DNA from 2 places in the Bacillus sp. AK031 genome. Region 1 is predicted to be linked to the other one. Evidence: riboswitches for the same ligand, from Rfam matches in the RefSeq annotation. Region 1 holds a riboswitch; the other holds the start of a gene.
The links. Region 1 has a riboswitch for cyclic di-GMP ahead of M1E09_RS00305 (amidase). Riboswitches for the same ligand answer to the same signal wherever they lie in the genome.

Region 1 (6,075 bases):
AGCCGCTTGTTTTATTGGAGGGGCTGGCAAGTGGAAAGCCATTTGTTTGCACAGACGTAGGCGGCTGTAAAGAAATCCTGTTCGGCATGGAGGATGGCTTTGGGCCGGCAGGGCATATCGTCCCTGTCATGGATTATTCTGAATTGGCCAAAGCGATGATAGAGCTTGGGCTTAATCCTGATAAACGTGAAGAAATGGGGGAGAACGGCCGAAAAAGGGTGGAGGCCCACTTTTCCATGAAGAAGTTTGTAGAGCATTATAAAGCAATTTATGGTGAAAGGGGGGATTCTCATGGCGGGAATAGGATTTCAACTGCAGAAGCTGATGAATAAGAGGTCATTTTTTAATGGGCTGCGCATGTATGCGCATTCTACACTGATCATTTCCGGGCCGATGATCGTGTGTATTCTTCAATTGATTGCGGCACAGTACCTTTTAAGAGAGGCAGGATCACCGTTCATCGAAAGAGAGCTTGTATTAGCGGGGACCTTGTATGGTTTTATATTTTCACAGTTGATTTCCGGCGGATTTATCTTGGTGTTGACAAGATATGTCGCTGACCAAATTTACACAAATGAAGAAATAAATATCAGGTCCTCTCTATATGGAATTTTAGCAATCACCTTGCTGGCAGGGGGAGTATTGGCCTTTATTTTTTATTCCCTTTCCCCTTTGGGTATGTTGTTTAAAACAGTCTCCTATTTATTCTTCATTGAATTATTGATCATCAATACTCTCAGTATCTATTTATCCGCAGTCAAAAAATATATGGTGATTGTAAAAGGCTACTTAAGCGGTGCAGTCCTTGCAATCATAGCCATGTCCGCAATCTCCTTGGCTATGGATAATCTAACAGCCGCACATCTTCTTGGCTGCATGGGGGCAGGCTTCCTGGTCATTATTCTATTTATGGTCAGGAGTATTAGGATACGGTTTCCAAAGACCAACACGAACTACTTCCATTTTCTTCTCTACTTTAAAAAATATCCTTCACTATTTCTTAATGGTTTGTTTTATGTGGCAGGATTATTCGGGCATATCTTCATAGTCTGGGGGAGTAATTGGCAAGTTAAAGTAGGTGGTACCTTTGTCATGGCCCCTTTCTATGATGTTCCGATCTTCTATGCGTATCTAACCATCATTCCGGCAATGGTTTTGTTTGTGGTTTCTATGGAAACGAACTTTTATAAGGTATATAAACGTTTCTTCGCCAAAATAATGGGGCCTCACAGCCTGAGGGAAATTAACGAAACAAAGAAGAAAATGTTTTTCGTTCTGTTCCGGGAGCTCTCCAATATTATGCAGGTACAAATGATTTTCACCATATTGGCGATCATCTTGGGAATAACGGCAATCCCCCTTTCATCCGCTCAAACCGATACGTTTTCTATTTTGGTCATTGGAAACTGCTTTTTCATCATTATGTTTATTGTCATGCAGATCTTGCTCTACTTTGATGATCGAAAAGGGGCTCTTTTCATTATGGCCTGCTATATGGCGGTCACCTTGTCCACAATGGCTGTCATGGTGATAGTGGAAGGGAATCTTGGCATCCCTTGTTTTGCAGGCGGCTTCATCGGGGTGCTGGCAGCTCTGTGGAGGCTTGCCTACTATAAGAAGAATATAGACTACTACACATATTGCCGGCAGCCGCTGGTAATCAGGGAAGAGAGAGGATCGATGGATAAACTGGCGGAAAAATTGAACTACTTCAATGGAGGGGTAAGGGGAGGAAAAGAATAAAGCAGCATTTTAAGAGATTTCAGCAAAAAAAAATTTATAGACGCTCGATTATGAAAAAGCTATAATAAGAGCAAAATAATCTGAAAAAGGCAAACTTCTCCGAAAGGGAAGGACGCAAAGCCATGAGCCTAAACGCTGCTTGCAGTGTATGGTTGTCAGGTTGCCAGGTGCCCGTTCTGTGTGCCTCGGCTTGCAGAATGGAGGAGAAATCCGTTGAAAAAATGGATAATGGCTGTAGTATTATTGTTCAGTTTTTTACTACCTGGAGGGGCAGGTTTTCATGTGGATGCAGTATCAGAACAAGACCGGGCAACCTGGCTCTGGAATCCATGGATGATTGTCAAAGATGAAGCGGGTACGCTGGACTTTCTAGAGAGCAAAGGGCTTAACAAGGTATATGTGCAAATCGACAGGGATATTGCACCCTCGGTATACCGCAGTTTCATCGAAAAAGCATCATCTGCAGGCATGAAGATCTATGCTTTGGACGGAGCTCCTGATTGGGTTGCGCCAAAAGGGTATATCAACCAGGACCGCCTGATGGATTGGCTGGCAATCTACCAAAACGGCTCTTCATCACAGCAAAAATTCTCTGGTGTCCACCTTGATGTGGAACCTTATCTATACACCCGCTGGAACACAAAGCGGGGAGCGACAGTGAAATCCTATCAAGCGCTGCTGGTAAGAGCCAAAAACAGCGCAGACCATTTAAGCCTCCCTCTAGAAGTGGACATGCCGTTCTGGTTTGATGAGATCTCCTATAACAATATATATGGTAAAGGCTTGCTGGCCGAGTGGGTGATCAGCTCGACCGATAGCGTTACGATTATGGCTTACCGGGATAGCGGCTCATTGATCATAGACCTTGTCAGGAATGAAGTTGAGTGGGCAGGTAAGTATTCTAAATCATTGGTTGCAGGGGTGGAAACCGGAAAGACAGACGAAGGGAACAATATCTCCTTTTTCGAAGAGGGAGAATCATATATGCAAACCGAGCTTGGAAGTGTCGAAGCTTATTATGAAGATGTACAGGGTTTTAACGGAACAGCCATCCACCATGTGGGAAGCTGGATGACGATGAAGCCTTAAGAATTCGGAAGATACCTATAGCAGGGTATCTTCTTTTAGTTGGAAATAACCCTTTTTGATCAATAGATTCTATTGTAAGATAGTTACAGGTATCCAATGCAGTAAGGACGGTGAAATGGATGAAGGAGTTCGGGGCACTTTCTCATAAAAAGTTATATTATGGAGTTGTTTTCCTGATAATCGTGCTGATGGCAGCAGGGTTATTTGTGGTCAATTCCAGAATGGATCTTTACAATACTGGGTATCTTTTACATACAGGCCTTGTGCTCTCGTTATCTTTATGCCTGCTGCTTTATCCCCTTTTTGAAACCGGCAAACTAAAAGTCCTCATCATTCTTGTAGCTTCCGCGTATTTTTATATGCTTTTTTATTTATACCCTGAAACCTGGTCCACGTTCATATTCATCTGCTTTATTCCCGCACTGTCGATTCTGTTTTTTGATAAAAGGCTTTTCTACTTTACCATGCTATTAAATTCTCTGTTACTGTCGGCATCGATTTTTTATATAGTGCTTGTTGATAAAGGACAATTCTATGATTACATCTATATGGATATCACCGGCAATGTCATTAATATTATCGGCAGCCAGATAATAATATATTTTATATTCTATTTATCTGATATTCGGATGGAAAGACAGCGTATGTACTTTGAACAGCTTCAAAACTCTGAAAGGTTAAAGACGACCGGACAGCTGGCAGCTGCAGTCGCCCATGAGATCAGAAATCCCCTTACTGTAGTAAAAGGGTTTCTGCAATTCTACTCAGCTGATGAAACGTTTACCCAGAGCCATAAAAAGAATTTCAATTTAATGATTGATGAACTGGATACCGCGGAACAGGTCATTTCGCAATTTCTAACCTTAAGCAAACCGAATAAAGAATTAGCCCAGGACTGTGTGGAAATCAAGGGCATCCTAAATGATGTGACAGAGCTCTTGAAAACATACGGCTTGCTGCACGACAATCATATCGATCTGCAGGTGGAATCACATTGTTTTGTCCGGGCGAATTCCATTGAGCTGAAACAGCTATTTATAAACCTTATTAAAAATGCCATCGAGGCTTCTCCGCAGGGGGCATCCATACTTGTTAAAGCGGAAAGGATAAATGATAAAGTCGAAATTCAAGTAACGGACAGGGGCTGCGGAATGTCCGAGGAGGAAGTAAATTCGCTGGGCACTCCTTTTTATTCATTAAAGAGTAAAGGAACAGGACTCGGCCTCATGATTTGCTTCAATATTACAGAAAAATATAATGGCACCATCCACTTCGCCAGTTCAAAAGGAAAAGGAACAACAGTCACCATTCGCTTTCCTTTCAGTGAGGCATAGAGAAGGTTCTTCTGATTCTTGATTTCTAAGACAGAAGAACCTTTTTTATTATTGGAACCTCTTAAAATGTTTCACGTGAAACTATCCTCTCTTCCTCCAGTTCTATATTAATGAATTTCGACATATGGTGGGGTAAAGGGACAAGTCCGACAATATGGAATAAAGAGGTGAGGAGCAACTTGAGTGAAGAGTCGATCAAACAGCAGATTCATAAAGAACTGCATCACGGGAAGCTGGGTACCAGAAAAGTGATCAAGCGCACGTTCTTCATCTTGCTGGGTGCCATTTTGATGGCTTTGGGAATTGAAGTCTTTCTTGTGCCCAACTTGATAATGGATGGCGGAATTGTCGGTATCTCAATCCTTCTATATAAGTTGACAGGCATTAAACTTGGGGTATTTATCTTTCTGTTGAACATCCCTTTCTTCTTTTTAGGATACAAACAGATCGGAAAAACTTTTGCAATCTCGACTGTTTTGGGAATTGCCGTGTTATCTGTTGCCACCAGCTTTCTCCATCATGTGGCAGCTTTTACACAGGACATGCTTCTGGCGACTGTGTTTGGCGGTATCGTGCTGGGTGCCGGAGTGGGAATGGTCATCAGGTATGGCGGCGCTTTGGATGGGAGCGAGATTCTTGCCATCCTGTTGAATAAGAAGTTTCCTTTCTCGGTTGGTGAATTCATCATGTTTTTCAACGTGTTCATTTTTGCGTGGGGGGGATTCGTCCTTGGCTGGGATCGGGCGATGTATTCTATCCTTGCCTATGTCATTGCCTTCAAGACCATTGATATCGTGATTGATGGCTTCGATGAATCGAAATCGGCATGGATCATCAGTGATAAAGACCAGGAACTCGGGGATGCCATCCTGGCCCGCCTTGGACGAGGGGTTACCTATCTGAAGGGTGAAGGCGGCTATTCCGGAGAGGATAAACGAGTCATTTTTTGTATTGTGACCAGGTTGGAAGAAGCAAAATTAAAAGCCATCGTAGAAGAGCTGGACCCGACCGCTTTCCTGGCAGTGGCAGATATCAATGAGGTGCGCGGAGGCAGATTTAAGAAAAGGGATATTCATTAAACCGATGGGACGGTCTTGCTTGTAAAGTGAAGCATGACCGTCACTTTGTTTTTACAATCCGGTCAAAAAGAGCGCTGCATTCATGTACCTTTTTGCAATGGATTGGTAATAGGCAGATTGTACGGTGAGTGCCGATACAATCAGGACATTCAGTACGATATCGCGATCTTCAGCACTGATTCCTTCTAAAGATGCCACCAGTGCCTGGCATTCTTCTTTAATGAACCGTTCGATAAACAAGTTCATGGGTGTATGTTCCTTTATTCCGGCCTGCAGTGATGTATGGTGGTGGATTTTATCAAAAACAGATGCATAGGCAGAATAGAGTATGACCGGGTTAATGACATCGTCGGTACGATCCTCAGGGTTGTTGAAAACAAGCGTCAAAATCTTGCGGATCGATTCAAAGTCCAGCGAGGCTTTCAAATCTTCTACGATAAATAAAATGGCTGCTTGGTCAATGGTATACTTCCTGCCGAGCTGCGGGGTCCCGATCAATTCTTTAACATCCCGCTTCACCCAGTTTTGTACGGTGCTTGGAGAAAGGTTCGTAAATTCAATTTGATTTCCCAGAGAGACGATTTCATTAATGGAAAAACCAAACTCTCCTTTTTCCATCCTGAATAATTTATCAAAGATAGAAGGCATTTCAGTCGAAATGAAGGCTTTTAATGTTTTGCCGCTCTCCACTTCTTTCTTATGGACCGCTGCCCAGGCATCCTGCAATACCATTAAAGGTGTAGGGTCTGTCGATTCATATAATGAATAGAGCAAATCGGCCATGTTCTTTCTGGTTAGTGTAAAGGCTTCCATGTAATCACCTCTCTCCC
Region 2 (6,075 bases), 270 kb from region 1:
AATAGTAGATCGGACGCTATTGGAGAGGGCAGGTGAGGAACCGTCTTCTGTAAAAGGAACGATGATCAAAAGCATGGCGCAAAAACAGCTGCTGATTAAGAGGCGTGAAAAAGTGAAGTGGGAAAAAAGAGGCCTCCAAGTGGCGGAGGCCCGTGAAGAGAAACTGGCAGCTTCGGCCGTTTCCCACTATATCGATATTATGAACCGGGGATTGCTGTAGGTTGTTTTTTCTTCAAAAGCATTGATCCGATTAGTACGTAAAGAACCAAGCCGATAAGGGTCAGGCCAGCAACCAGGTACTTCGCCTCGAATGAAAGGGTGGAAGGGGTAATGAATCCTTCGATGATCCCAGCGATGACGAATAAAGGAATTGTCCCGAGCAGCAGCAGAACTGAGCGTTTTGCCTGCTGCTTTAATTGATAGCCGCGCGAGTAACGGCCGGGCACGAACAGCTTGTAGCCCATGAGCAGGCCGGCACCTCCTGCGATGAAGATGGCGGTAAGCTCAATCATGCCGTGGGGCACAATGTAAGCCCAGAATTCATAGCTTTTACCGTAATGCCAGAAGAGCGCGGCAATCGCGCCGACGATGATGCCGTTATAGATTAATAGATAAACGGTTAGCAACCCAAAAGTGATCCCTCCGGCAAAAGCGAGGATGGCCACTTGAATGTTGTTGGTCATGATGGTCGCGGACATCATAGGTGAATCCACTGCCCCTTCATTATCGCCAAGCCGTTCAGGATCGAAGTTTTGTGCCATACTTTCGGGAAGAACTGAATAGATATGGAGCGGATCATCGGCTACAGAGAAGAAACTCCCCAGGGCGCCAATGGTAAAAAGCAGCATGGCAAACAGGATCATTTTCCACTGTTGGAGGAAAAGTCCGATGAAGGTGACGCTGAAAAAGTGGCGAACCTGCTTGAAACTGGAAACTTGGTCACGATATAAAAGATTATGAGATTTTGAGACGAGATCATTTAAATAAGGTGTGACTTCTTCCTGGGGAAAGTAGGTCTGGCTGTAAGACAAATTTTGGGCGGCTTTCTGATAGAGCCGGCTGAATCGGTCGATATCCGTCCCCTTGATTTTGCTTTTTCGTTTGTGCATGGTGGCGATAAGTTCCTCCAGCTCTTTCCACTCCTGGCGATTCTGCTGGATGAATTGTTTCGAATTCATATGTAACACCTGCTTTTTTAAAAATTCTGAATGTATTCGACAAACTTCGGGTCGTGCCTGTCACCTATCTACTATTATAGTACAAAAGACAAGAAATGAGGAATTCATAATGCATGATGAGCAAGTAGATATAAAGACTCCCGAGTATGTGTCTCTTCAGTTTCAGACTGCAGGGCTCGGGAGCAGGGCAGCAGCGTTCATGATTGACCAGCTGCTGTTAACGGTTATTAATATAGTCATCATTATTTTAGTGATCATGTCCATGAATTTGCAGACGTATGATCCTTTTTTGATGGAAACACAGGCGTTTAGTTCCGGCACGCTTGCGCTTGCAGTGGTGGCGATATTCGTCCTTAACTGGGGATATTTTTTCGTTTATGAATTCTTTTCCGGTGGAAGAACGCTTGGGAAAAAATTAATAGGTATCCGCGTAATCCAGCAAAACGGCCAGAGCATCACGTTGTTATCAAGTTTTATCCGTAACCTGGTGAGAATCATTGATATGCTGCCGGCTTATTACTTCGTCGGCATGCTGATGGTATTCTTCCACAGCAAACACAAACGCCTCGGCGATATCACAGCTGGAACGATTGTCGTCCATGAACGAGGGAAAAAGAAGCCGGGGAAGAAAACGGCAATTGAAAAAGAAATAGCGTCAAGAGGATTAAGCAAAGAAAGCATCAACTTCGATGAGGGAGCATTGAAGCCGCTTGGGGAAAAAGAGTGGAAGCTGCTCAAAACCTACAGCCAGCGTTTCAACGGACTGGAAGAGGATCAGCGAAACATCCTGACAAGGCAAATCGCCGAAATCATCCTCCCGAAAGCCGGAATCGACCAGGACGGCAAAACCTTCGAGCAGCTCGAAAACTGCCTGCTCGTCACCTATCTGTATATGAAAGATGAATGGGAATTCGAACTCTGACACTTCAGTACTCTAAAGCACTAAGAGGGACTGTCCCTCTTAGTGCTTTAAAGCGATGAAGAAATAAAAAAGCTTGAGGATGAGATCCTCAAGCTTTCAATATATAATTTATGCTTTTACAGCGTTATCTTCTTCTTCAATTCTCTGCAGTCTTTCTGCTACTTCTTCTTCAGAAAGGTTGTGCTCCATTACGTAGCGATTCTCTTCATGAGTACGGCATTCGTGAGAGCAGCTTCTCATATATTTATGCTCATTTTCTTTAGAGCAAAGGATTTTTTTGTTACATGGCGGGTACGCACAGTTCACATAGCGCTCACAAGGTTCGCCTGTGTAGTAGTCTTTCCCGACAACCACATGTTCTTTACGGTTGACCGGCACGGCAATTCTTTCATCGAATACATAGAGCTGGCCGTCCCATAGGTCGCCTTGAACTTCCGGGTCATACCCATAAGTCACGATGCCGCCGTGCAATTGTGCTACATCCTCAAAGCCTTCACGTTTTAACCAGCCTGAGAATTTTTCACAACGGATTCCGCCCGTACAGTATGTGATTACTTTTTTACCTTCTAGCATATCTTTATTTTCACGGACCCAGTTTGGAAGATCGCGGAAGTTTTCGATATCCGGTCTGATCGCTCCTCTGAAGTGTCCTAAATCATATTCATAATCATTTCTTGCATCAAGCAAGATTGTATCTTCGCGTTGAATCTGCTCATAGAAATCTTTCGGCTCCAAATATTCACCAGTGATTTCATGAGGGTTGACATCATCCTCAAGCCTTAGTGTAACAAGCTCCTGACGATATTTTACTTTCAATTTTTTGAAAGCATGCTCATCCGCTTCGTCAATTTTGAAAATTGTATCATGGAAGCGGTGATCGTTTTTCATCATTTCCATGTATTGGTCTGTCGCTTCGATCGTTCCGGAAACCGTTCCGTTGATCCCTTCAGATGCGATCAGAATTCGACCTTTAAGGCCCATTTCTTCACAACGTTTCTTGTGATACTTCGTGTAAGCCTCAGGGTCCTCAATTGTTACATAGTTGTAGTACAGAAGGACTCTGTAAGGTTTTGTTTCACTCATATTCAATTCCACCTATCGATTTATATTTGCAAGATATAAATGCAATATGCCATTTCTCTTACGATTGTCTATTATAGCAAAAAAACGTAAAAAGTATTACTGTAATTTTTTACATTTCAGTGTCATTCGACAAAAACCGGGTCGTGACAGTCACCACACACAGTCCCTCTTAGTGCTTTAAAGTCATAAAGCAAAGATTGGGGTAATAGCTTTAACACACTTAAATCTTGAATTGAAAGTAAATCAGGTGTAAGATATAGGAAATAAGAACTACATTTTGAATATTGGCAAATCAGTCGAAAGGCTGGGACGCAAAACTACAGGGGCTACCATCCGAAGGGATATGCCAGCCAGTTGCACAACACGAATTGCGCCCATTTTAGTGCGTTTTTTTATTTGCACAAGAATAGATGATACAGGGAGAGAATTCTTATGGTAAACGCAATTCCGTTGTCGTTACAAAAATTAAAGTACAGATTTTATGCTTTTTTGCTGCCGATTTTTTTGATTGTCGCCAGCTTGGGCTGGTACGATGAAAGCCGTTTGCCAAATCCGGACCCTGTTAATATGATCATTCTTCCTGTCCTTGTTGCCCTTTATAGTTTTTCGCTTTATATTGTATTTTTCAAACGAGACTGGATTGAAATGGCAGAAAAATTCATGATTATTGCCATCTGTTTTGTCGCTGCCATCAAGTTTACCTATGTTGTCAGCTATGAATTAGAGCAAACCATGTCACTCGGACCTTTTACATTCTGGATGCCGATGTTTTATATGTTCCTGTTTCTGCTTCTGAATATCCGCTGGGCATTGATTGCGACAGCCATTACGTATTGTTGGTTCTTGTGCGTAGGGATATATAAGCTTCCTGACTTGATCGGCACTCCTGCGGTATCGATCCTTATTCAATACATGTTCGCAAACCTTGTTTTCATCATGACCCTGTTTTTTTTACAGACGGTAAAACAAACCTATATTAAAGCAGAGGTACTGGAGGAGATGGCCAACACTGATTATCTCACGGGCCTTCCCAATCGCAGAAAAATCGACAAAGTGCTGCTGAATGCAATCAAGGCTCAGCGAGAACTTTCGATTATCTACCTGGATATTGATCATTTTAAGCAAATCAATGATTCTTATGGTCACAGCACCGGTGACCTTGTGCTGAAGGAGTTCACCAAAATCACAAAGGGAATGCTAGAGAAGAGGGATATCCTCGGACGCTGGGGCGGCGAGGAATTCATGCTGATAGTAAAAAATAAAGATTTAAAAGAAGCACAAACTTTTGCTGAAAGTATCAGGGAGCATATCTCACAGCATTCATTTTCGATTATCGGAAATCTAACCGCGAGCTTCGGAGTGACGGAATTGAAAAGCGGCGATACTCTGGACTCCCTATTGAACAGAGCCGATAAAGCCCTTTACGAAGCCAAAAACAGCGGAAGGAACCTGGTATTGACATACTCCCGGGCATAAAAGAAGGATGAAAGCAACTTGGCTTTCATCCTTTTAGTGTTAGTCCACTTCTTTAATCGAAACATGAGTCACTTTGTCCAGCGCCACGCGATAAAGGACATTATCTTCCTTATAATCAAAGTAGCTGGAGTTATTGCCGAAAACCTTATGAAGCACCTGGGATTCCGTCTTTTCTTCTATAAAATTAACAACTGTATGGTCACTGGCGAAATGAAATGTTACTTGAAAGTTCTTCAATGTGATTTTCTCCCTTCGCGGTAAGTGTCTGGTATTTTCAGTTATTACTTTCCCGCTGAAGGCTGACATAAACTTAAAAAAATTTCGAGGGTCATAGCCAGAGTAGGGTAAGTATCTTTAACACGATATGGTACTCTAAAGATAAAATCGTAAAGAAGGGGGATCCACAATGACCACTATATCGAAAAAACACATCTTTTACGCTTTCAGCAAGGCAAATATAATCTCACACAAAGTACCATCCGGCACAACTCTGACTATTGAAACCTGCGACTGTTTTCGAGACCAGATCACTTCAGAGAACACGGTACTGACTGCCATGGACTGGGACCAAATCAATCCTGCAACAGGCGCAATCTATGTCGAGAATGCTGAACCGGGAGATATTTTAAAAGTAAGCATTGAAAAAATCGAATTGGAAGACCGGGGAGTCATGATGGTAGAACCGGGCCAGGGGGTGATGGGCCACCGGATCGAGAAAGCGGAAGTCAAAATGATTCCGATAGAGGATAACTATGCTGTTTTTAACGATAAACTGAAAATTCCGCTCAATCCGATGATCGGCGTCATTGGAACCGCACCCGCTGAAGGGGCTGTCTCCAACGGAACGCCTGGACCACACGGCGGAAACATGGACACCAAGCTGATCGCCGAAGGAAGTACAATATATTTACCGATTTTCCAGGAAGGAGCACTTTTTGGACTGGGAGATCTGCATGCCGCAATGGGAGACGGGGAAATCAGTGTGACCGGAATTGAAATTGCCGGAAACGTGACAGTGAAATTGGAAGTGCTGAAAGGCACAGCCATTCCTTATCCTTTTGTGGAAAATAAAGAGGGGCTTGCAGTCATCGTTTCCAAGCCGACCGTTGATGAAGCTGCCAAAAGTGCAACTGAAATCATGATCAACACTCTGCTGCCGCATACTGAATTGACTCTCAACGAACTCACCATGCTTTTCAGTGCATCCGGACAGTCGCAAATCTCACAAATCGTTGACCCGTTGATGACGGCAAGGTTTTTTGTACCTAGATATGTTTTAGATGGAATCGGTTATCCAACATTTGTGAAATCAAATGAGTAGAGTTGGAAGAGGGAAGGGTTTTAAGGAAGAAAAAATGAACGAACTAGGCCGGCCAAAACTTGGATAAATTAGTGTAGATATAGGAAACTTCAGGC

Region 2: linked by a shared signal. The riboswitch ahead of M1E09_RS01635 (GGDEF domain-containing protein) and the one ahead of M1E09_RS00305 (amidase) in region 1 are both predicted to bind cyclic di-GMP.

Annotation. Positions count from the first base shown of each region.
Region 1 is NZ_CP096424.1:63,912-69,986, forward strand. Features, by position in the region: gene pelF (GT4 family glycosyltransferase PelF) at 1-332, shown strand, start outside; gene pelG (exopolysaccharide Pel transporter PelG) at 292-1,743, shown strand; cyclic di-GMP riboswitch class I at 1,822-1,911, shown strand; gene M1E09_RS00305 (amidase) at 1,957-2,832, shown strand; gene M1E09_RS00310 (ATP-binding protein) at 2,952-4,166, shown strand; gene M1E09_RS00315 (YitT family protein) at 4,385-5,245, shown strand; gene M1E09_RS00320 (DUF1836 domain-containing protein) at 5,297-6,058, opposite strand.
Region 2 is NZ_CP096424.1:330,379-336,453, forward strand. Features, by position in the region: gene M1E09_RS01615 (DUF58 domain-containing protein) at 1-220, shown strand, start outside; gene M1E09_RS01620 (stage II sporulation protein M) at 198-1,178, opposite strand; gene M1E09_RS01625 (RDD family protein) at 1,288-2,100, shown strand; gene trhO (oxygen-dependent tRNA uridine(34) hydroxylase TrhO) at 2,209-3,183, opposite strand; cyclic di-GMP riboswitch class I at 3,460-3,545, shown strand; gene M1E09_RS01635 (GGDEF domain-containing protein) at 3,616-4,659, shown strand; gene M1E09_RS01640 (hypothetical protein) at 4,699-4,896, opposite strand; gene M1E09_RS01645 (acetamidase/formamidase family protein) at 5,066-5,980, shown strand.